DNA from 3 places in the Micromonospora sp. NPDC047793 genome. Region 3 is predicted to be linked to each of the others. Evidence: predicted binding sites of a transcription regulator. Region 3 holds the regulator's gene; each other region holds the start of a gene.
What was found. The regulator HrcA, encoded in region 3, represses chaperone genes, less so after heat shock. The targets are predictions, from matches to a motif close to GGTTNGCACNCTCNNNNNGAGNGTGCNAACC.
Positions count from the first base shown of each region.

Region 1: the regulator HrcA is predicted to act here: its motif matches at 1,999-2,029, upstream of groES (co-chaperone GroES).
Region 2: the regulator HrcA is predicted to act here: its motif matches at 2,448-2,478, upstream of groL (chaperonin GroEL).

Region 1 covers NZ_JBEYSG010000001.1:562,095-569,733, reverse strand. The annotation lists gene groL (chaperonin GroEL) at 1-1,480, opposite strand, end outside; gene groES (co-chaperone GroES) at 1,551-1,865, opposite strand; gene ABZ738_RS02635 (methyltransferase domain-containing protein) at 2,364-3,608, shown strand; gene ybaK (Cys-tRNA(Pro) deacylase) at 3,639-4,118, shown strand; gene ABZ738_RS02625 (substrate-binding domain-containing protein) at 4,317-5,411, shown strand; gene ABZ738_RS02620 (ATP-binding cassette domain-containing protein) at 5,514-6,332, shown strand; gene ABZ738_RS02615 (ABC transporter permease) at 6,400-7,639, shown strand, end outside.
Region 2 covers NZ_JBEYSG010000001.1:266,571-274,209, reverse strand. The annotation lists gene ABZ738_RS01215 (GNAT family N-acetyltransferase) at 1-264, shown strand, start outside; gene ABZ738_RS01210 (hypothetical protein) at 334-576, shown strand; gene groL (chaperonin GroEL) at 630-2,252, opposite strand; gene ABZ738_RS01200 (hypothetical protein) at 2,526-3,350, opposite strand; gene ABZ738_RS01195 (cold-shock protein) at 3,749-3,949, opposite strand; gene ABZ738_RS01190 (GNAT family N-acetyltransferase) at 4,161-4,691, shown strand; gene paaN (phenylacetic acid degradation protein PaaN) at 5,266-6,939, opposite strand; gene ABZ738_RS01180 (GNAT family N-acetyltransferase) at 6,992-7,639, opposite strand, start outside.
Region 3 covers NZ_JBEYSG010000024.1:48,782-56,420, forward strand. The annotation lists gene ABZ738_RS29865 (hypothetical protein) at 1-658, opposite strand, end outside; gene ABZ738_RS29870 (enoyl-CoA hydratase-related protein) at 770-1,558, opposite strand; gene hemW (radical SAM family heme chaperone HemW) at 1,579-2,802, shown strand; gene ABZ738_RS29880 (DUF4870 domain-containing protein) at 2,840-3,475, opposite strand; gene hrcA (heat-inducible transcriptional repressor HrcA) at 3,685-4,707, shown strand; gene dnaJ (molecular chaperone DnaJ) at 4,781-5,926, shown strand; gene ABZ738_RS29895 (16S rRNA (uracil(1498)-N(3))-methyltransferase) at 5,928-6,662, shown strand; gene ABZ738_RS29900 (SDR family oxidoreductase) at 6,812-7,573, opposite strand.

The DNA of each region.
Region 1 (7,639 bases), on a different contig from region 3:
GGTCGATGATGCCCGCCTTGGCCAGGTCGACGTACTCGCCGACGGCCGCGTCGAGACCGGTGCCCCACTCGGCGGCGATGACCTTCTGCACCACCACGTAACCGTCGTGGCCGGCGTTCTGGGCGATCCAGCGCAGCGGCTCGACCAGCGCCTTGCGCACGATCGAGACGCCGACCTTCTCGTCACCGGTGAAGCCCAGGTCGTCGTCGAGCACCGGCAGGATCTGGGCCAGGGCGGCACCGCCGCCGGGGACCGTACCCTCCTCGACCGCAGCCTTGGTCGCGGCGATGGCGTCCTCGATGCGGTGCTTGCGCTCCTTCATCTCGACCTCGGTGGCCGCGCCGACCTTGACCACCGCGATGCCGCCGGAGAGCTTGGCCAGCCGCTCGGCGAGCTTCTCCCGGTCCCACTCGGAGTCCGACGCCTCGATCTCCTTGCGGATCTGGGCGACCCGGTCGGTGACCTCGGTGCCCTGACCGCCACCGTCGACGATCGTGGTGTTCTCCTTGTCGACCACGATGCGCCGGGCGGTGCCCAGCACCTCCAGGCCGACCTGGTCGAGCTTGTAGCCCAGCTCGGGCGCGACCAGCTCGGCGCCGGTCAGGATCGCCATGTCCTGGAGCATCGCCTTGCGGCGGTCACCGAAGCCGGGGGCCTTGACCGCGCAGACCTTGAGGGTCTTGCGGATCGCGTTCACCACCAGGGTGGACAGGGCCTGGCCCTCGACGTCCTCGGCGACGATCAGCAGCGGCTTATTGTTCTGGAGGACCTTCTCCAGCAGCGGCAGCAGCTCCTCGATCGCCGAGATCTTCTGCGTGGTGATCAGGATGTACGCGTCCTCCAGGACGGACTCCTGCGACTCCGCGTCGGTGACGAAGTTCGGCGAGATGAAGCCCTTGTCGAACTGGAGACCCTCGGTCACGTCCAGCTCGGTGTGCAGGGCGGAGCCCTCCTCGACGGTGATCACACCGTCGCGGCCGACCCGCTCCATCGCCTCGGCGATCAGCTCACCGATGGTGGCGTCCTGCGCGGAGACCGTCGCGACGTGCGCCACGGCCTTCTTGTCGGCGACCTCGACGGCCTTGCCGAGCAGCGCCTCGGAGACCTTCGCGGCGGCCGCGTCGACGCCCCGCTTGAGGCCGGCCGGGTTGGCGCCCGCGGTGACATTGCGCAGACCTTCGCGGACCATGGCCTGGGCCAGCACGGTCGCGGTGGTGGTCCCGTCGCCGGCGACGTCGTTGGTCTTGGTCGCCACCTCCTTGACCAACTGCGCGCCGAGGTTCTCGTACGGGTTGGTGAGCTCGATCTCCTTGGCGATGGTCACACCATCGTTGGTGATCGTCGGCGCACCGAATTTCTTGTCCAGGACGACGTTGCGCCCGCGCGGCCCGAGGGTGACCTTGACCGCGTCCGCGAGCGCGTTGACACCGTGCTCCAGCAGGTGCCGGGCGTCGTCCGAGAAGCTCAGGATCTTCGCCATGAATGTCCCTTCGACGCGAGGTTGCCCCGGCCCGGCGAACCGGACCGGGGCAACGTCACTGATCGGTTGGTTACTTCTCGATGACCGCGAGGACGTCGCGGGCGGAGAGCACCAGGTACTCCTCGCCGGCGTACTTGACCTCGGTGCCGCCGTACTTCGAGTAGAGGACGGTGTCGCCGACGGAGACGTCGATCGGCACGCGGTTGCCCTTGTCGTCGATCCGGCCCGGGCCGACAGCGAGGACGGTGCCCTCCTGCGGCTTCTCCTTGGCGGTGTCGGGGATCACGATGCCCGAGGCGGTGGTGGTCTCGGCCTCGTTCGCCTGGACCACGATGCGGTCCTCGAGCGGCTTGATCGCAACCTTGGTCGCGGTAGTCACGGGCATACCCTCCTGGGGTACTTGGTTTCGTTACCGATCGGCATGCCGACCGGCGTCAATTGCCACATGCCACCGGGCGGGGCCGTCGTCGCGGGTGCCGGTCCGCCTGGCGTTCAACCCCCGGGCACCAGGGCCCGGACGTTGGCACCCTCAGGGTGAGAGTGCTAATCGCAGGTTATTCCTCGGCTAGCACTCCGTCAAGGAGAGTGCCAACTCCCCACCTCGTGTCGCCACTCTTCCCCCACTCTTGCCCCCATACTCGCGCCGCCGTTAACCACAGACGACCGCCACCCGAGGCCCGCCACCCGGTCACCTGCCTCCGCCAGGAAGCCATCGACCGCCCGCAGCCGCTCGATCCAGGATCGAGTGGTATCCAGGCGACCGCGAGACCACTCGATCCTGGATCGAGCACGATCATGAACAGGACAGCGGCGGGCAGGACAGCGGCGGGCGGGGGCGGGGGCGGCCGGGGCGGGGACGAGTGGCGGCCCGGACAATGGGCGGGTGGATCTGGAGCAGTTCGCCGCGTTGCGTACCGACGAGGGGTCGGCGGCGCTCGACGCGGCGGGGCGGGTGGCCGGCGGCGACCCGCTGCACGCGGCGGCCACGCTCCGCGCGGCAGGGGTGCCGGCCGGACTGGCGGCGGCGGCACTGACCCAGGCGGAGTTGCGCCGCCGCGCCACCGGCAAGTTCGGGTCGGAGGCCGGCGCCATGTTCTTCACCCGGCCCGGTCTGGAGCAGGCCACCCGGCGGATCGTGGCGGACCGTCGGGCCCGACGACTGCGGGCCGCCGGGGTGGGCACCCTGGCGGACCTGGGCTGCGGGTTGGGCGCCGACGCGCTGGCCGCCGCTCGCGCCGGCATCCGGGTGTACGCGGTGGAGGCCGACCCGCTCACCGCCGCGCTCGCCGAGGCGAACGCTCTCGCTGCCGGGTTGGCCGACCTCGTCACCGTCGAGTGTGGCGACGCGACCGCGTTCGACGTGACCCGGGTCGACGCGGTCTTCTGCGATCCGGCCCGCCGCCGGGCCGGTACCGGTCGCCGGGTCTTCGACCCGAACGCGTACTCGCCGCCGTGGGACTTCGTCACCGGCCTCGCCGAACGGGTGCCGCGCATGGTGGTGAAGGTGGCGCCGGGTCTCGATCACGCCCTGATCCCGGCCGGCGCCGAGGCGGAGTGGGTCGGCGTCGACGGCGACCTGGTGGAGGCGGCCCTCTGGTGCGGCCCGCTCGCCGCACACCCCCGCCGCGCGACCATCTGCAAGGAAGGGCCCCCTACTAACGCCTCGTGTATAGCAGGGGTCCCCTCCTTACATGAAGGCGATGGGGTGCGCGTGCATCAGCTCACCGGGCGGGGGACGGCGGAGGCGCCGGTCGGGCCGGTACGCAGGTTCGTCTACGACCCGGATTCGGCGGTGGTACGGGCACACCTGGTCGCCGAGCTCGCCGCCGACCTGGACGCCACGCTGGCCGACCCGAGCATCGCCTACCTCTATGCCGACCGGGCCACCCCCACCCCGTACGCCCGCTGCCTGGAGGTGACCGACGTGCTGGCGTTCTCGCTCAAGCGGCTGCGGGCGCTGCTGCGGGAGCGCCGGGTCGGCCGGGTGGAGATCCTCAAGCGGGGCTCCGCGCTGGAACCGGAGCGGCTCCGGCGGGACCTGCGGTTGGCCGGTGACCAGCCGGCCAGCCTGGTGCTGACCCGGGTCGCCGGAGCGCCGACGGTGCTGGTCTGCCAGCCGGCGACCTGACCCGCCGGGCGCAGGACTAGGTTGGCGGGCATGGCGGGACGGGGTACGCCGGCGATCGCGCTGCTGGCGAAGCAGAGGATCACGCACCGCACCCACCCGTACGACGTCCCGGCGGACGCCGCCAACTACGGCGCGGTGGTCGCCGCCGCGCTCGCGGTCGCGCCGGAACGGGTCTTCAAGACCCTGGTCACCGAGGTCGACGGCGCGCTGACCGTGGCGGTGGTGCCGGTCACCGGCGAGTTGGACCTCAAGGCCCTCGCCGCCGCCGTGGGCGGCAAGCGGGCGGCGCTGGCCGACCGCGCGGCGGCCGAGCGGACCACCGGGTACGTGCGGGGCGGCATCAGTCCGCTCGGCCAACGCAAGCGGCTGCCCACCGTGATCGACGAGTCCGCCCTGGCGCATCCCACCGTGTACGTGTCGGCCGGTCGCCGGGGTCTCCAGGTGGAATTGGCGCCCACGGATCTCGTGGCGCTCACCGAGGCCAGCACCGCCGCGCTGACCACCGGCTGACCGCACCCGACCTGCCCACTTATCCGTCGTCGCCCGGCCGCGTACCGGGCGGGTGTCGTCGGCGTTGCTGAATTGTTACCGCCGACAACAAACTCATCGCGATCGCACTCTTGTGCTGGCGTGTGGGGCGCAATACGTTGCCGGACACAACAAAACAAACACCGACACCCTTCCCCCACCCTCGAAAGGACCCTGCAGATGCGCAAGGGCTTCCTCGCCGTCGGCGCCGTGGGTCTCCTGACCCTCGGCTCCCTGACGGCCTGCGGCGACGACTCCGGCGGCAACCAGGCCGGTTCCGACAAGACCCCGAAGATCGGGGTGATCCTGCCGGACAGCAAGTCCTCCGTCCGCTGGGAGAGCGCGGACCGCAAGTTCCTGGAGGAGGCGTTCAAGGCCGCCGGCGTCCAGTACGACATCCAGAACGCCCAGGGTGACAAGAACGCGTTCCAGACCATCGCCGACCAGATGATCACCAGCGGCGTCACCGCGCTGATGATCGTCAACCTGGACTCCGGCACCGGCAAGGCCGTGCTCGACAAGGCCAAGTCGCAGGGCGTCGCCACCATCGACTACGACCGCCTCACCCTCGGCGGCTCGGCGGAGTACTACGTCAGCTTCGACAACGAGGCCGTCGGCAAGCTCCAGGGCGAGGGCCTCGTCAAGTGCCTCACCGACGCCAAGGTGGAGAAGCCGGCGATCGCGTACCTGAACGGCTCGCCGACCGACAACAACGCGACCCTGTTCAAGAACGGGTACGACTCGGTCCTCAAGCCGAAGTTCGACTCGGGCGAGTACACCAAGGCCGCCGACGACTCGGTGCCGGACTGGGACAACGCGCAGGCCGCCACCATCTTCGAGCAGCAGCTCACCAAGGCCAGCGGCAAGATCGACGGCGTGCTGAGCGCGAACGACGGCCTGGGCAACGCCGCCATCTCGGTGCTCAAGAAGAACAACCTCAACGGCAAGGTCCCGGTGACCGGCCAGGACGCCGACCCGCAGGGTCTGCAGAACATCCTCGCCGGTGACCAGTGCATGACCGTCTACAAGGCCGTCAAGCAGGAGGCGGACGCCGCTTCCGAGCTGGCCATCGCGCTGGCCAAGGGCGAGCGCAAGGAGACCGGCCAGACGGTCAAGGACCCGGAGAGCGGTCGGGACGTGGCCAGCGTCCTGCTCACTCCGAAGGCGATCTACAAGGAGAACGTCAAGGACGTCATCGCCGACGGCTACGTGACCAAGGAAGAGGTCTGCACCCCCGACTTCGCCAAGCTCTGCACCGAAGCGGGCATCAGCTGACCCACCCGCCTAGGCGGCGCCGCCCGGCACGGCAACCCCGTGCCGGGCGGCGCGACGCCGCTGGACGGGTCCCGATCTCCCTCCGTGTCTAAGGAGAACCCCGTGTCCGCGACCCCACTGCTGGAGCTACGCGGGATCGACAAGAGCTTCGGTCCCGTCCAGGTCCTGCGCGACGTCGCCTTCGCTGCCTACCCGGGCGAGGTGACCGCGCTCGTCGGCGACAACGGCGCCGGCAAGTCGACCCTGGTCAAGTGCATCAGCGGCATCTACCCCACCGACTCCGGGGAGTTCGTCTTCGACGGCCGCCCGGTGCACATCAACAGCCCCCGCGACGCCGCCTCGCTCGGCATCGAGGTCGTCTACCAGGACCTCGCGCTCTGCGACAACCTCGACATCGTGCAGAACATGTTCCTCGGGCGGGAGAAGCGCAGCGGCATCGTCCTGGACGAGCCGACGATGGAGCAGATGGCCGCGGAGACCCTCGCCGGGCTCTCCGTACGCACCGTCAAGTCGCTGCGCCAGCACGTCTCCAGCCTCTCCGGCGGCCAGCGCCAGACCGTGGCGATCGCCAAGGCGGTGCTCTGGAACAGCAAGCTGGTGATCCTGGACGAGCCGACCGCCGCGCTCGGCGTCGCACAGACCGCCCAGGTGCTCGAACTGGTCCGCCGGCTGGCCGACAACGGCCTGGCCGTGGTGCTCATCTCGCACAACATGAACGACGTCTTCGCCGTCTCCGACCGGATCGCCGCGCTCTATCTCGGCCAGATGGTCGCCCAGGTGAGGACCACCGACATCACGCACTCGCAGATCGTCGAACTGATCACCGCAGGCCGTTCCGGCGGGCTCGGGCTCGCCACCGAACCGGCCACCAACGGCAACGGTGGAGCACCCGCCAGCAGCAACACAGGAGGGCTGGCATGAGCGAGCCGCAGCGAGCGAATCATCAACTCCGGGCCGAGGCCGGCCCGCAGCGCAGCGGAGGGTCGGCATGAGTTCCACCGCCGTCAAGCAGGACGGGCCGGCCGCCGTGGCACCGGCACCCTCCGTCGCCAGTCACGTACGCGGCTACTGGCGTCGGGTACGCGGCGGCGACATCGGCGCGCTGCCCGCCGTCGCCGGCCTGCTCGTCCTCTGCACGATCTTCTCGATCATGCGTCCGAGCTTCCTCACCGCGGGCAACTTCGCCAACCTGTTCACCCAGGGCGCGGCGGTCACGTTGATCGCCATGGGGCTGGTCTTCGTCCTGCTGCTGGGCGAGATCGACCTGTCCGCCGGTTTCGCCAGCGGCGTCTGCGCGGCGGTGCTGGCCAACGTGGTGACCGTCCTCGGGTACCCGTGGTACGTGGCGGTGCTCGCGGCCGTGCTCACCGGCCTGGTCATCGGCACCACGCTGGGCTTCCTGGTCGCCAAGGTCGGCATCCCGTCGTTCGTGGTCACCCTCGCCGGCTTCCTCGCCTTCCAGGGCGTGGTGCTGCTGCTGATGGAGGAGGGCCGGAACATCTCGGTCCGCGACCCGGTCCTGGTCGCGATCGCCAACCGCAACCTGCCGCCGGCCCTCGGCTGGGCCCTGACCGCGCTCGCGGTCGCCGGCTTCGCCGCGGTGCAGTTGCTGCGGTACCGCAAGCGTGCCGCACGCGGCCTGATCAACGACCCGCTGGCCATGGTGCTGGGCCGGATCGGCATCCTGGCCGTGGTCCTCGGCGTCGCCGTCTACGTGCTCAACCTGGAGCGCAGCCGCAACGTGCTGATCAGCTCGCTCAAGGGTGTACCGATCGTGGTGCCGATCATCGCCGTCCTGCTCGTGGCCTGGACGTTCGTGCTCCAGCGCACCAGCTACGGCCGGCACATCTACGCGGTCGGCGGCAACAAGGAGGCCGCGCGCCGGGCCGGCATCAACGTGGACCGGATCCGCATCTCGGTCTTCGTGATCTGCTCCACGATGGCGGCGATCGGCGGCATCGTGGCGGCGAGCCGGGCCAACTCGGTCGACCCGAACACCGGTGGCAGCAACGTGCTGCTGTACGCCGTCGGGGCGGCGGTGATCGGTGGTACCAGCCTCTTCGGTGGCAAGGGACGCGTCCTGGACGCGGTCCTCGGTGGCGCCGTGGTGGCGGTGATCGACAATGGCATGGGGCTGATGGGCTACAGCTCGGGCGTGAAGTTCGTGGTCACCGGCGTGGTGCTGCTGCTCGCGGCGAGTGTCGACGCGTTGTCGCGACGACGAGCCT
Region 2 (7,639 bases), on a different contig from region 3:
CTCGGCTTCGCCGCGTACGGATCGTCCCGGCCGAGCTGGTTCGGGCCGATGGGCACCGTCCCCGCTGCCGAGGGGTCCGGCATCGGCGGCGTCCTGCTGCGGCGCTGCCTGCGGGACCAGCGGACGGCCGGCATCGAGTCCGCGCAGATCGGCTGGGTCGGTCCGGTGCCCTTCTACTCGCGCAGCGCGGGTGCCCGGATCGAGCGGGTCTTCTTCCTGTACCGCAGGGCGCTCGGCAGCCCGAACGAGTCAACCGGCGCATAGGCGCCGATACCACCGTTCACCCTCCCCGGTCATCGACGCCCCCTACGGTTTTGCGTAGAGGAGGCAGCCATGACCACGGATGACGAGCAGACCCGGGACACCCTGGCGGTGCCCTTGGTCGCGGTTCCCGAACTCCCGGCCCAACTGCCGATCGACCGGCTGGACTACGGCGACGCCGAGCAGTTGGCGGAGATGACCGGGGCAGCCGAACCACCCGAGGAGCCGCTCATCCTGGTCGACGAACCGGCACCGCACCGCCCACCGTACGACCGGGCGCAGCAGCGGCGCGACGAGCGGCCGCTACCGACATAGGAAAAGGGCGGACCGCTGACGCGGCCCGCCCTTTCCGGCGTGTGGAGCTGGACTCAGAAGTCCATGTCCCCGCCACCCGGACCAGCCGGGGCGGCCGGGGTCTTCTCCGGCTTGTCCGCCACGACGGCCTCGGTGGTGAGGAACAGCGCGGCGATCGACGCGGCGTTCTGCAGCGCCGAGCGGGTCACCTTGGCCGGGTCGATGATGCCCGCGGCCAGCAGGTCCACGTACTCACCCGACGCGGCGTTCAGGCCGTGACCGGCGTCGAGGTTGCGGACGCGCTCGACGACGACGCCACCCTCCAGGCCGGCGTTGACGGCGATCTGCCGCAGCGGGGCGTCCAGCGCGATCTTGACGATCTGCGCGCCGGTCGCCTCGTCGCCGGCCAGGTCCAGCTTGTCGAAGGCGGTCTTGCCGGCCTGCACCAGCGCGACACCACCACCCGGGACGATGCCCTCCTCGACGGCGGCCTTGGCGTTGCGGACGGCGTCCTCGATGCGGTGCTTGCGCTCCTTGAGCTCGACCTCGGTGGCCGCGCCGACCTTGATCACCGCAACACCGCCGGCCAGCTTGGCCAGGCGCTCCTGCAGCTTCTCCCGGTCGTAGTCGGAGTCGCTCTTGTCGATCTCGGCCCGGATCTGGTTCACCCGGCCCTGGATCTGCTCGGCGTCACCGGCACCGTCGACGATGGTGGTCTCGTCCTTGGTCACCACGACCTTGCGGGCGCGGCCCAGCATGTCGAGACCGGCGGCGTCCAGCTTGAGGCCGACCTCCTCGCTGATGACCTGACCACCGGTGAGGATGGCGATGTCGGTCAGCATGGCCTTGCGGCGGTCACCGAAGCCCGGCGCCTTGACGGCGACCGACTTGAAGGTGCCCCGGACCTTGTTGACCACCAGGGTGGCCAGGGCCTCGCCCTCCAGGTCCTCGGCGATGATCAGCAGCGGCTTGCCGCCCTGCATGACCTTCTCCAGGATCGGGAGCAGGTCCTTGACCGACGAGATCTTGCTGTTGGCGATCAGGATGTACGGGTCGTCGAAGACGGCCTCCATACGCTCCGGGTCGGTCATGAAGTAGGCCGAGATGTAGCCCTTGTCGAAGCGCATACCCTCGGTGAGCTCCAGCTCCAGCCCGAAGGTGTTGCTCTCCTCGACGGTGATGACGCCTTCCTTGCCCACCTTGTCCATCGCCTCGGCGATGATCTCACCGACGGTGTTGTCACCGGCGGAGATGGAGGCGGTGGAGGCGATCTGCTCCTTGGTCTCGACGTCCTTGGCGAGCTTCAGCAGCTCCTCCGAGACGCTGGCCACGGCGGACTCGATGCCACGCTTCAGGGCCATCGGGTTGGCACCGGCAGCCACGTTGCGCAGACCCTCGCGAACGAGAGCCTGGGCCAGGACGGTCGCCGTCGTCGTGCCGTCACCGGCGACGTCGTCGGTCTTCTTGGCGACCTCCTTGACCAGCTCGGCGCCGATCTTCTCGTACGGGTCCTCGAGCTCGATCTCCTTGGCGATGCTCACACCATCGTTGGTGATGGTGGGGGCACCCCACTTCTTCTCGAGCACGACGTTGCGGCCCTTGGGGCCGAGGGTCACCTTCACGGCGTCGGCGAGCTGGTTCATGCCCCGCTCGAGGCCGCGGCGAGCCTCTTCGTCGAACGCGATCATCTTGGCCATACGGCGTTGTCCTCCTGGACACTCACGGACCAGCCGGGGTGTGCCCCGGACGGGCCGTCTGGTGTACGCACCTTGGGACGTCGCCACCTGGCGACGGCGACGTCTCCTCGGCCGGGCCGGATAGCCCGCGACGACCGGCCACTGCCCCGCCCGAGGTGATCCCCCGGGTGCGACGGTGGCCCCACCGTCCCGACCAACTGGCACTCACGCCATGCGAGTGCCAATGACTTGTTTAGCACTCTGCCCTGCCGAGTGCAAGCACGACCGCCGTGATCAGCCGAGTTCATGGGCCAGTTGGGCGTCGTTCACCGGCCCCTCGTGTCCCCGCTGCTCGGCGTACGTGACGACCAGCCCGACCAACTGGGCAAGCTGGCCCGGCAGGGTGAGCAGCGCCGCCAGCACCGTCACCACGACCGTGCCCGCCGTCACAGTCCGGGTCTCCATCGGGCCGGTGCCGATCAGCAGCAGGCCCACCTGCTCGATCGCAGCCGCGACCAACGACACGGCGACCACCGCGCCGATCACCAGCGCCAACCGGCCGAGCAGCAGGCCCAGGCGCTGCCGCAGCATCTGGTGCGAGCGGCCGATCGGGTTGTCCCGCTCGAACAGGTAGACCGGGCCGACCATGGCCAGCGCGAACACCGCGTAGATGCCGGGCAGGAAGCAGAGGCAGAGGCCGAACAGCACGATCATGCCGAACAGCAGGGTCCATCCCCAGAGCCCGAGCGCCCGCCGGACCCCGTAGCGCATGGCCGCGCCCAGGTCGACCGGCGTACCGGCCGCCTGCCGGGCGATCACCCAGGTCCCGGCCGCCCAGCCCACACACTGCACCAGGCTCGCGATCAGACCCGCCCCGAAGAGGCTGCCCACCCACACGAGGCTGTCGGCCCAGAATCCGGAGGGCAACGCGCTGCTGTCGTCGGCGAGCTGCTCCTCCCAGCGCGCGGTGGGGTCGATCACCAGCGCGAGCACCGCCAGCACCACCGCCGGCAGCACCTGGGTCAGCAGGACGATCGGCAGCAGGAGCGACCAGCCCCGGCGGAGCGCGCCGACACAGCGCGCGTACCAACCACCTACACCGGCACCGGGCGGATTCACCAACGGGCTGGCCGGGTCGAGGCCGTACCCCGGTTGCGGGTACCCACCGTAGGGCGACGTCGGATATGGCTGGCCCGGGTAGGGCTGGCTTGGATAGGGCTGGCTTGGATAGGGCTGGCCCGGATAGGGGGCGGTCGGGTCGACCGGTGGCCGCCCGTCCCCCCGATCGGGCTCGTTCGCCGGCGGGGTCGGCTCGTTCGCCGGCGAAGGCCGGGCCGGCTCGTCGGGGGACGAGGACGGACCCGCCGGGGGCGGCTGGTCGGACATGGACGCTCCTCAGCGATGGCTGGATCGGCCCATGATCTTCCCTGGTCGGCCCCGGCGCCGCTGCCCTGCACCGGCCACGATCCCATAACCCCACCCGAGGATCAGCCGGCGAGGTGGACGCGGCGGGTGACTCAGATGGCGCGTACCCGCTCGGCCTGCGGGCCCTTCTGGCCCTGGCCGATCTCGAACTCCACCCGCTGGCCGTCGTCCAGCGCCTTGTAGCCGTCCATCTCGATCGCGGAGAAGTGAACGAAGACGTCCTGCCCGCCGTCGACGGCGATGAAGCCGTAACCCTTTTCGGCGTTGAACCACTTCACGGTGCCCTGTGCCACGGTGTTGTCCTCACTCTGCGCGGCGTACCACAACTCCGGGCACCGGCACGCCGAACACCCGGAGACCACCGGTTTCAGCGATCCGCGACGACCCCGAAAAACGGTGACCGAAATCGCACGGTACACGAGGCGTGACGACCGCGCACGACCACAAATCGGGCATATTCCGACTGACGGCATCGCCGTACGTCATTGTGGTAAGCATGCCGACATGACCAGCGCGCTCGACGAGACCAGCACCCTGCGGGCGGACGTCCGTCGGGTCGAGCCGGCGGACGCCGCCCGGATGCGGGCCCTCCGTCTGGAGATGCTCGCCGACGCCCCGCTGGCCTTCCTGGAGACGATCGCGGAGGCCGCCGCGCGCCCGCACGCCGAGTACGCCGCCCGCGTCGCCCAGGTCTCGGCCGGCACCCACACCGCCCAGTTCGTGGCGGACCCCGGTGGCCGACTGGTCGGGCACGCAGGTGGCGTCGCCCATCCCACGGAACTCGCGGTCACCGTGGTCTACGCGGTCTACGTCACCCCGACGTGGCGCGGCACGGGCCTGCTCGCATCCCTGATCGATGCGGTCGGCGCCTGGTCACGGGAGTGCGGGCGGCAGGAGCTGATGCTCGAAGTCGTGGTGGGCAACGACCGCGCCTACCGCGCCTACCAGCGGATCGGCTTCGCCGACACCGGCGTACGGGTGCCGCACCCGACCGTCCCCGCCCTCCGCGAACTCCAGATGCGCCGCCGGGCGTAGTAGGTGTGGGTGGGGGTTTACGGGCAGCCCACCCTGCTCCGGGCGGTCAGGCTTGATTCCTCCGCAGGGTGGGCTGCCCGGAAACCCGACGTGGTCCGGCTGATCGGGTGGCCTGCCCTCGGATCGGACCGACCCACTCCCCTCGCCCTGCTCGGTAGCGACGGTCGCGGGCTGGCCAGGGTGTCCGGCGGATGCGGCGGGTGCCAGGTCTCCCGCGCCGCCTTTGCTCTGCTTCAATCCACGCAACGAACAGGGCGATTCGTTCCTCCTGGCAAATGCCGCACTGGCAAAGCCATGACAATTGACCAGAACCGGTGCGTTCTCCCGAGAGTATTGCGTGGAGTGAAGCAGAGCAAAGGCGGCAAGGCGCAGTACCGCCGCCCACCGTCCGCCTCCGCACCGCACCGCACCGCACCGCCCAAGCTCAACTCAGCTCATGCTCCAACGGTGACCCAGCAGGGTTCCGGGGCAGCCTGACCCGCGCAGGGATCAAGCCTGACCGCCCGGAGCGGGTCAGGCTGCCCCGGAACCCCCACCGTGAGAAGACCCGCCCCCCCCACCGTGAGCAGCAGACCTAGGCGTGCCGCCGACTCTGCACGATGCGGAAACGGTTGGCGACGTACGCCCCGTCGGTGAGGGCCGAGTTGGCCGCCGCGTTCGCCCCGCTGCCGTGGAAGTCGGAGAACGCCGCCGACTGGTTCACGAAGACGCCTCCGGTGAGGTTGCCGGACAGGTGCACTCCGACCTCGATCGCGGCGTTCTCGGCGGCGTCCAGCACCGCCTCGTCGGTGGAGTAGACGGCTGCCGTGAGCGCGCCCTTCTCCCCCACGGTCGCCCGGAGGATGTCCAGGCTGTGCGTGGTGGAGTCGGTGGCGATGGCGAAGGAGATGGGTCCGAACCACTCCCGCGAGTAGGTCGCGGTGTCGCCGGCGTCCAGCTTGACGACGGTGGGCGTACGGACCACCGCGTCCGGGAACGACGGGTGCGTGACGGTACGCGACTCCAGCACCGGCGTACCGACCTTGGTGACCTCGTCGAGGCGGTCCAGGACGCCGTCGTTGACGATGGCGCCGGTCAGCTCGACCCCACGCGCCGGGTCGGCGGTGAGCTTGCCGACGGCGGCGGCGATCCCGGCGGCCACCTCGTCGAAGCTCTTGTGTCCCTGGTCGGTGTCGATGCCGTCGCGGGGAATGAGGATGTTCTGCGAGGTGGTGCACATCTGGCCGCTGTAGAGCGTCAGGGTGAACCCGAGGTTGCGGCACATGCCGGCGAAGTCGTCGGTGGAGTCGACCACCACCGTGTTGAGTCCGGCCTTCTCGGTGTAGACCGCCGCCTGGCGGGCGTTGGCCTCCAGCCAGTCGCCGTACTCGGTGGAACCGGTGAAGTCCACGATCTTGACGGCCGGGTGCAGGGCCAGGGTCGAGGCCAGCTTCTCGCCGGGCGCCTCCGGGGCGAGCAGGACCAGGTTCGGGTCGAAACCGGCCTCGGCGAGCACCTGCCGGGCGTAGCGCACCGTCACGGCCAGCGGGAGTACGGCGCGCGGGTGCGGCTTGACGACCACCGGGTTGCCGGTGACCAGCGACGCGAACAAGCCCGGGTAGGAGTTCCAGGTCGGGAACGTGTTGCAGCCGATGACCAGGGCGACTCCTCGCGGCACCACATGGAACGTCTTGGTCATCCGCAGCGGGTCGCCCTTACCGGCGGCCTTCTCCCAGGCGGCGGTCCCCGGATGCCGGGTCATCTCCGCGTACGCGTAGGCGACGGCCTCCAGCGCCCGGTCGAGCGCGTGCGCGCCGCCGGCCTGGAAGGCCATCACGAATGCCTGCCCGCTGGTGAACTGCACCGCGTTGGCCAGTTCGAAGACGTTCTTGTGCAGCCGGTCGAGGATCTCCAGGCAGACCCCGACCCGCGCCTGCGGACCGGCGTCCCGCCACGCGGGCAGCGCCGTGGACGCGGCGGCGACGAGCTGTTCGGCGGTGGCGTGCGGGTAGCGGACGTCCAGCGGGACGCCGAAGGGGCTGGTCTCGGTGGCGACCTGGTCGCCGTCGCCCGACTGGTCGAGCGGGAAGTCTCCACCCAGGTACGCCTCGAATGCGGCCTTGCCGTCGGCGGCTGCGGTCTCGCCGTACACCCGGGGGCTGGGTGATTCCGGGTAGGCGGACCAGTACCCGCGCTCCGTGATCGCGGTCAGCGCGCGGTCGAGGGTCTCGGCGTGCCTGTCGTACAGGGGGTGCGGGGTCTCCGTCATGCCCGCCATCATGCAACAGGAAGCCCCGCGATCAGTAGGGGCGTGTCACAGCTCAGACGTCGAGTTGCCAGTTGCTCCAGCGATCCATCACCCGGAAACCGAGCTGCTCGTTGATCGTGATCATGTGATCGTTGCTGTCCGCGTTGAAGGTGTCGATCACCTGGATCGCGGGTTCGTGGGCGAGCAGGTGACGAAGGTTCTCGATCTTCGTGAGCAGGCCGAGGCGGCGGCCCCGGTGCTCCGGGTCGACGATGGTGATCTGTTGGAAGGCGTGCCAGTCGGCGGTCGGTGACATGTCGAGCAGGGTCCAGGCGACCAGCCGACCGGACTCCTGATGCCGTACGCCCGCGTGGTAGCGCCGCTTGCCGCGCGCTTCGAGCGCCCGCTCGGTGCCGCGTACCCGCTCCGCGTCGACCTGCTCGGGCTCCCATGCCAGGTCACCCATGGGCGCGTCGGCCAGCAGCCGCCCGTCCAGGTACGCGACGTCGGCGATCAGATCGTCCGGCGTACCCCCGCGCCAGAACAGCACCTCGTAGCCGGTTGCCCGGGATCGTGCGTCGGCCAGCAGCGCGTCCAGGGCGGCCTGGTCCAGTTCGGCGACGTGCAGTCGCCGTCGTACGTCGGCCAGGGCGTCGACCGCGCCGACGGTGGCGGCGAACCGGGCGGCCGGGGCGGGGTGGTCGGGATCGTCGCGCAGGTG
Region 3 (7,639 bases):
CGGCGGGACTCTCCACGAAGTCGCTCAACCCCCAGTCGAGCGTCAGCCCCTCGGCAAGCTTCGCGATCGCCGCCGCGCCGCGCAGCACCGGGTCGCCCCCGACCGTGCAGGTGACCGCCGTGGTGGCGTCACCGAGCAGCGCCCGGGTCAGCACCTCCGACTCGTCGGCCCACTTCTCGTACGCCTCCGGGAAGGCGGAACGCTGCACCTTCTGGGCGGCGTCGGTGACCCGCATGTCCTCCCAGCCGCGCACCTTCTTCAGCGCCGCGTAGAACTTCCGGGCCGCGTACCGGGGGTCGCCGATCTGCTCCGGCGTGCCCCAGCCCTGGCTCGGCCGCTGCTGGAACAGCCCCACCGAGTCGCGGTCGCCGCCGGCCAGGTTGCGCAGACCGGACTCCTGGTACGCGGTGGCCAGCGCCACCACCACCGCCCGCTCCGGCATCTCGCGCTGGGCACCGATGGCCGCGATCGTCGCCGCGTTCGCCATCTGCTGCGAGTCCAGCGTCACCTCGCCGTCGGCCTGCACCGTGCACGCCCGACCGGCGAACGGCAGCCGCAACTGCTCACCGACCTGCCGCAGCCCGAGGACGATCCCGATCGCGGCGATCAGCACGAGGACCACGAAACCCGTCACGACTGCCCGAGTCCGCACCCACACCTCCCGGTATCAAGGTCCGCCAAGCGTACGTCCCGCGTCGAACGGAACGGGCGCTCCGACCGGTTTCCCCCGTCGCCGGTGCCCTATGAGGTTCCCCGGGGCAGCCAGTCCTCACCTGTCGAGTTCGGCGACCCAGCGGGGTGGGCGCTTTTCCCGGAACGCGGTGACCCCCTCGATGCCGTCGCCGGAGAGGAAGTAGCCGGTGGAGAGCGCGGACAGCTCCGCCAGCTCGGCGCGCAGGTCGGTGCCGGCCGGGCGGTGCAGCAGGTCCTTCGCGCCGGCCAGCGCCGTCGGCGCGCCGCGCACCAGCGAGTCGAGGTAGCGCCGCACCGTGGCGTCCAGCTCGTCGCCGGGCACCGCAGCGGTGACCAGGCCGATCTCGGCGGCCCGCCGGCCGTCGAAGGTGTCCCCGGTGAGGTACAGCTCGGCCGCCGCCCGGGGCAGCAGCCGGGGCAGCACCGTCGCCGAGATCACTGCCGGGATCACCCCGATCCGTACCTCGGTGAAGGCGAAGGTGGCCTCCGCCGCGCAGACCGCCAGGTCGGCCGCGGCGATCAGGCCCAGCCCGCCGGCCCGCGCGGGACCGGCCACCCGGGCCAGCACCGGCTTCGGGCACTCCCGGACCGCCGCGAGCACGTCACCCAGCATCCCGGCGGGGACCGTCCCGCTGGCGTACGCCGCCGCCGTCTCCTTCAGGTCCGCCCCGGAACAGAAGACCGGGCCGGTGTGGTCCAGCACGATCACCCGGACCGCGTCGTCGGCGACCGCGGCGGCCAGCCCGGCCAGCAGCTCGGTCATCAACGGGGTGGAGAGCGCGTTGCGGTTGTGCGGACTGTCCAGGGTGAGGGTGGTCACCCCGCGGGCCGTGGCGACCCGCACGAACGCGTCGGGAGAGGTCATGTGAGGGCACACTAGTGGCCATGCCCGGCCTCCTTCCAGCAGGCGAACCCGTACCCGTCGACGGGTCGCTGCCCGCCTCCGCCCGCGCCCACGTCGGGCAGCGGGGCTTCGGGGTGTACGTGCACGTGCCGTTCTGCGCCAGCCGCTGCGGCTACTGCGACTTCAACACGTACACCGCGGAGGAACTCGGCGGCGGCGCGAGTCGCGAGGGGTACGCGGACACGGTGCTCGCCGAGCTGGCGCTGGCCGCGCGGGTGCTGGACGGGACACCACCGGGCCGGGTGGAGACGGTCTTCGTCGGCGGCGGTACCCCCACCCTGCTGCCCGCCGACGACCTGGCCCGCATCCTCGACGCGATCGACCGCACCTGGGGGCTGGCACCCGACGTCGAGGTGACCACCGAGGCCAACCCGGAGTCGGTCGACCCCGTCTCGCTCAAGGAGCTGCGGGCCGCCGGCTACACCCGGATCTCGCTCGGCATGCAGTCGGCCACGCCCGGGGTGCTCGCCGTGCTCGACCGTCGGCACCGGGCCGGTCGCGCACCGGCCGCCGCACTGGAGGCGCGTGACGCCGGTTTCGCGCACGTCAACCTGGACCTGATCTACGGGACGCCGGGGGAGCGGGCGGAGGACTTCGCCGAGTCGTTGGCCCAGGTGGTGGCGGCGGGCGTCGACCACGTCAGCGCGTACGCCCTGATCGTCGAGGACGGCACCCGGCTGGCCGCGCGGATGCGTCGCGGCGAGTTGCCGTACCCGGACGACGACGTCGCCGCGGAGCGTTACCTGGCCGCCGAGGCCGCCCTCGGCGCGGCCGGTTTCTCCTGGTACGAGGTGTCCAACTGGGCGCGGACGCCGGCCGCCCGGTGCCGGCACAACCTGCTGTACTGGACCGGCGGCGACTGGTGGGGCCTCGGCCCGGGGGCGCACAGCCACGTCGGTGGCGTGCGCTGGTGGAACGTCAAACACCCCCGCGAGTACGCGAGACGGCTGGCCGCCGGTGAGCCTCCCGGGTCGGCCCGGGAGGTGCTCACCGACGGCGAGGCGCACATGGAGGACGTCATGCTCCGGCTGCGGCTCGCGTCCGGGCTGCCGCTGGACGTCCTCGACGACGCCGGTCGGGCCGCTGCCGCGCGGGCGGTGGCGCAGGGACTGCTCGCCGCGCCCGCCCACGCGGCCGGCCGCGCCGTTCTCACGGTGCGCGGCCGGCTGCTCGCCGACGCCGTGGTGCGGGACCTGCTGCCCTGACCGCCGTCCCCGAGGTCAGGGCTTCACGAAGCCGAGATCAGCGCTTCACGAAGGCGTAGGTCATCGGGTACCGGTAGAGGGCGCCCTCGTTGGCCTTGACCCCGGCGATGATCCCGAAGATCACCGGCACGATCCAGACCAGGAACGGCACGAAGAACAGCAGCCCGCAGGTGATCGCGGTGAGCACCCAGCTGAGCAGCCCGGCGATGGCCCAGGTGAGCTGGAAGTTCAGGGCGGCCACCGAGTGCGCCCGGACCACCGGGCTCTGCTGCCCCCGGGTCATCATCGCGATCAGCGGCGCGACCCAGCCCAGCAGACCGCCGCCCACGACCACCCCGAGCGGGCCGCCGAAGTGGGCGATCAGGGTCCAGGTCTTGTCCTCGTTGCTGGCGTAGCCGCCGCCGGGGGGACCGTAACCGCCCGTCGGGTACCCGACACCGGGCGCGCCGCCCGGCGGGGGGTACTCACCCGGCGGGGGATAACCGCCGGGCGGCGGGTAGCCGCCGGGCGGGGGGTAGTCACCCGGAGTGCCGTAGCCGCCGGGCGACGGGGGCTGGTCGCCGGTGGGCGGCGGATAGCCGCCGGGCGGGGGATAGCCGGGCTGGCCCGACGAGCCCGACAGTGGGGACGTGGGGTCGTCGCCGGATCCTGGGGGACGAGGTGGTTCAGTCATGTGGTCACGGTAGGTGCCAGCGGCAACGGCGCACCATAGCGACACCGGGGAGTGTCAACCCGCCGATCGGTTTCCGGACATCCGGGAAGTCTTGATCATCGCGGGCACGGGAACGCCGACGTAGACTGGCACTCGCTACAGTCGAGTGCCAGAGTGTTCCTCTGGCACTCCGGGCGCTCCGGGCTGACCTGCGACAGGAGGTGGGGAGGATGGGTCTCGACGACCGGAAACTCGCCGTGCTCCGGGCGATCGTCGAGGACTACGTCGCCACCCAGGAGCCGGTCGGCAGCAAGGCCCTCGTCGAACGGCACCAACTCGGTGTGTCCCCCGCCACGGTCCGCAACGACATGGCCGTGCTGGAGGAGGAGGGCTACATCCGCCAGCCGCACACGAGTGCCGGGCGGGTGCCCACCGACCGTGGCTACCGACTCTTCGTCGACCGGCTCAGTCGGGTCAAGCCGCTCAGCCCCGCCGAACGGCGGGCGATCGAACGGTTCCTGGTCGGCGCGGTGGACCTCGACGACGTGGTGCACCGCACCGTACGCCTGCTCGCGCAACTCACCCGTCAGGTCGCCGTGGTGCAGTACCCGAGCCTGGCCCGCTCCACCGTCCGGCACCTGGAACTCGTGCCGATCTCCACCACCCGGCTGACGCTGGTGATGATCGCCGACACCGGCCGGGTCGAGCAGCGGCTGGTCGAACTGCCCGCGCCGGTCCCCGCCGACGACGTCCTGGACCTGCGCCGACTCGTCAACGAGAAGCTGGTCGGCACCCGCCTGTCCGACACGCCACCGCTGGTGCAGACACTCATCGACGAGTGCGCGCCGCACCTGCGGGCGGCCATGACCACGCTCTCCACCGTCCTGCTGGAGACCCTCGTCGAACGGCACGAGGAGCGGCTCGCCCTGGCCGGCACCGCCAACCTGGCCCGGGGCGGCCTGCTCGACTTCCAGGGGTCGCTGCGCCCCATCCTCGAAGCGCTCGAGGAGGAGGTGGTGCTGCTCAAGCTCATCGGCGAGGTCGAGCCGAGCACGCTGCGGGTCCGCATCGGCGACGAGAACCAGATCGACAACCTGCGGGCGGCGTCCGTGGTCAGCACCGGATACGGCCCGGGCGCGACCATCGTCGGGGGGATGGGCGTGCTGGGTCCGACCCGGATGGACTACCCCGGAACAATCGCCACGGTGAGGGCCGTGGCACGCTACGTGGGCGAGCTGCTGGCCCAGAACTGACCAGTCAGGGCCGACGGCAGGCTGCCGCCACCGACCGGCGTAACGCGAGACGAACACGAGGACACGGAACCCAGTGGCCAGGGACTACTACGGCATTCTCGGCGTGAGCCGAGGGGCCTCCGACGACGAGATCAAGCGCGCCTACCGCAAGCTGGCGCGCCAGTTCCACCCGGACGTGAATCCGGACCCGGAGGCCCAGGAGAAGTTCAAGGACATCAACGCCGCGTACGAGGTGTTGTCCGACGACCGGAAACGGCAGATCGTCGACCTCGGTGGCGACCCGCTCGCCCCGGGCGGCGGCGGTGCCGGTGGGCCGGGCGGCCCCGGTGGCGCCGGACCCTTCGTCGGCTTCCAGGACATCATGGACGCCTTCTTCGGCGGGGCCACCGGCGCCGGGCGTGGCCCGCGACCGCGTACCCGGCCCGGGGCCGACGCGATCCTGCGGCTCGAACTGGACCTGCAGGAGACCGCCTTCGGGGTCGAGGCACCGATCACGGTCGACACCGCCGTGCTCTGCACCACCTGCACCGGGGCCGGTACCGCCGCCGGCACCCACCTGGCCACCTGCGAGGCGTGCGGTGGTCGGGGCGAGGTGCAGTCGGTGCAGCGCACCTTCCTCGGCCAGGTGGTCTCCGCCCGGCCGTGCACGGTCTGCCAGGGCTACGGCACGACCATCCCGCACCCCTGCCCCACCTGCGCCGGTGACGGCCGGGTCCGCACCCGCCGCTCGCTGACCGTGAAGATCCCGGCCGGCGTCGAGGACGGGATGCGGATCCGCCTGGCGCAGCAGGGCGAGGTCGGCCCGGGTGGCGGCACCGCCGGTGACCTCTATGTGGAGATCCACGAGCGGCCGCACGACGTCTTCTCCCGCAAGGGCGACGACCTGCACTGCCGGGTCACCGTGCCGATGACCGCCGCCGCGCTCGGCACCCGGCTGACCATCAAGACGCTGGACAGCGAGGAGCCGGTCGACGTGAAGCCGGGCACCCAGCCGGGCAGCACGCTGCGGCTACGGGCCCGGGGCGTACCGCACCTGCGCGGTGCCGGTCGGGGCGACCTCTACGTCCACCTCGACGTGCGTACCCCGACCAAGCTCGACGCCGACCAGGAGCGGATGTTGCGGGAGTTCGCGGTGACCCGGGGCGAGGAGGTCGCCGAGCTCAGCAAGCAGGGCGGGTTCTTCTCCCGGATGCGCGACGCCTTCAACGGCCACGCCTGAGGTGTCCGCTCCGCTCTTCCTGGTCGAGTCGCTGCCCACCACCGACTCGACGGTGCTCGGCGGGCCGGAGGGCCACCACGCGGCCACCGTGCAGCGGCTCCGGGTCGGCGAGGAGCTGCTGCTCGCCGACGGTCGGGGCGGCACCGCCGAGGCGGTGGTCACCGCCGTCGGCCGGGGCACCCTCGACCTGGACATCACCGCTCGCGGGTACGTCGACGCGGCGCACCCGCGACTGGTGGTGGTGCAGGGCATCGCCAAGGGCGACCGGGGTGAGCTGGCCGTGCAGGCGATGACCGAGACGGGCGTGGACGAGATCGTCCCCTGGGCGGCGTCCCGCTCGGTGGTGCAGTGGCGCGGCGAACGAGGCGTACGCGCCCGGGCCAAGTGGGTGGCGACCGCCCGGGAGGCGGCGAAGCAGGCCCGTCGGGCGTGGCTGCCGGTGGTCGCCGGTGCCCCGGACGAGTCCGGCACGTCGGTGGCCCGCCGGATCGCGGGGGCCGCCGCCGGCTATGTGCTGCACGAGGAGGCGAGCGACCGGCTGACCACCGTCGAGTTGCCCGACCGGGGCGAGATCGTGCTGGTGGTCGGCCCGGAAGGCGGCATCACTCCGGCCGAGCTGGCGGCCTTCCAGGAGGCGGGCGCGCGTCCGGTCCGGCTCGGCCCGTCGGTGCTGCGTACCTCCACGGCCGGGGTGGCCGCGCTGGCCGTGCTCGCCACCCGACTGCTGCGCTGGTGACCGTCACCGGCCACGCCCGCGCGGCGAGGCCGGTACGCCCTGCCCGACGGGTCGTGGCCGGGCCGGGGTAATGCACCTCGGCCCCTTTGCTCTGCTTCAACGGACGCAACGGTTTGCGGCCGGACGCGGCGCTCTCCGGCCGGGGGTCTCTAGGTGCGCAGGTAGGAGGCGCCGTTGAGGTCCACGATGGTGCCGGAGGCCCACTCCGCCTCGGGGCTGGCCAACCAGTGCACCGCCGCCGCGATCTCCTCGGGGCGGGCCACCCGGTCGAACGGGCTCTGTGCCCGGACCGCGTCGCCGCGCGGCGACTTCAGGTGCTCGTTGGTCATGTCGGTCGCCACGAAACCGGGCGCGACCGTGGCGACCGCGATGCCGTACGGCGCCAGGGCCACCGCAAGCGACTGGGCCATCGCGTTGAGCCCGGCCTTGCTGGCCCCGTACGCCGGGTTGGCAGGCTCGCCCCGGAACGCGCCGCGCGACGATACGTTGACGATGCGCCCGCCGCCCGAGCGCATGTGCTGGGCCGCGCACCAGGCGGCGTTGGCGGCACCGAGCAGGTTGGTGTCGAGAATCTCGCGCCACCGTCTCTGCCACTGCTCGTAGCTGCTCTCGAAGACCGGGTGCGGTGGATCGGCCGGGCCGAACACCCCGGCGTTGTTGACGAGTACGTCGAGCCCGCCGAGTCGTTCCGCCGCCTCGTCCACCATCGCCCGTACCGCGTCGGGGTCGGCCAGGTCGGTGCGGACCACCAGATGGCCGTCGCCGGGAAGCGCGGCCCGCAACGCCTCGGCCAGGTCTGCCGAGTCGCGGTGGTGGATCGCCACCCGGTCGCCGGAGGCGGCGAACGCCGTGACCACCGCCCGTCCGATGCCGCGTGACCCACCCGTGACCAGTACCGCCCGCCCCGACATGCGCGCCATCCTGCCGCACCCGCCCAGATGTAAGGAAGGGACCCTTCCTATACACGAGGCGTTAGT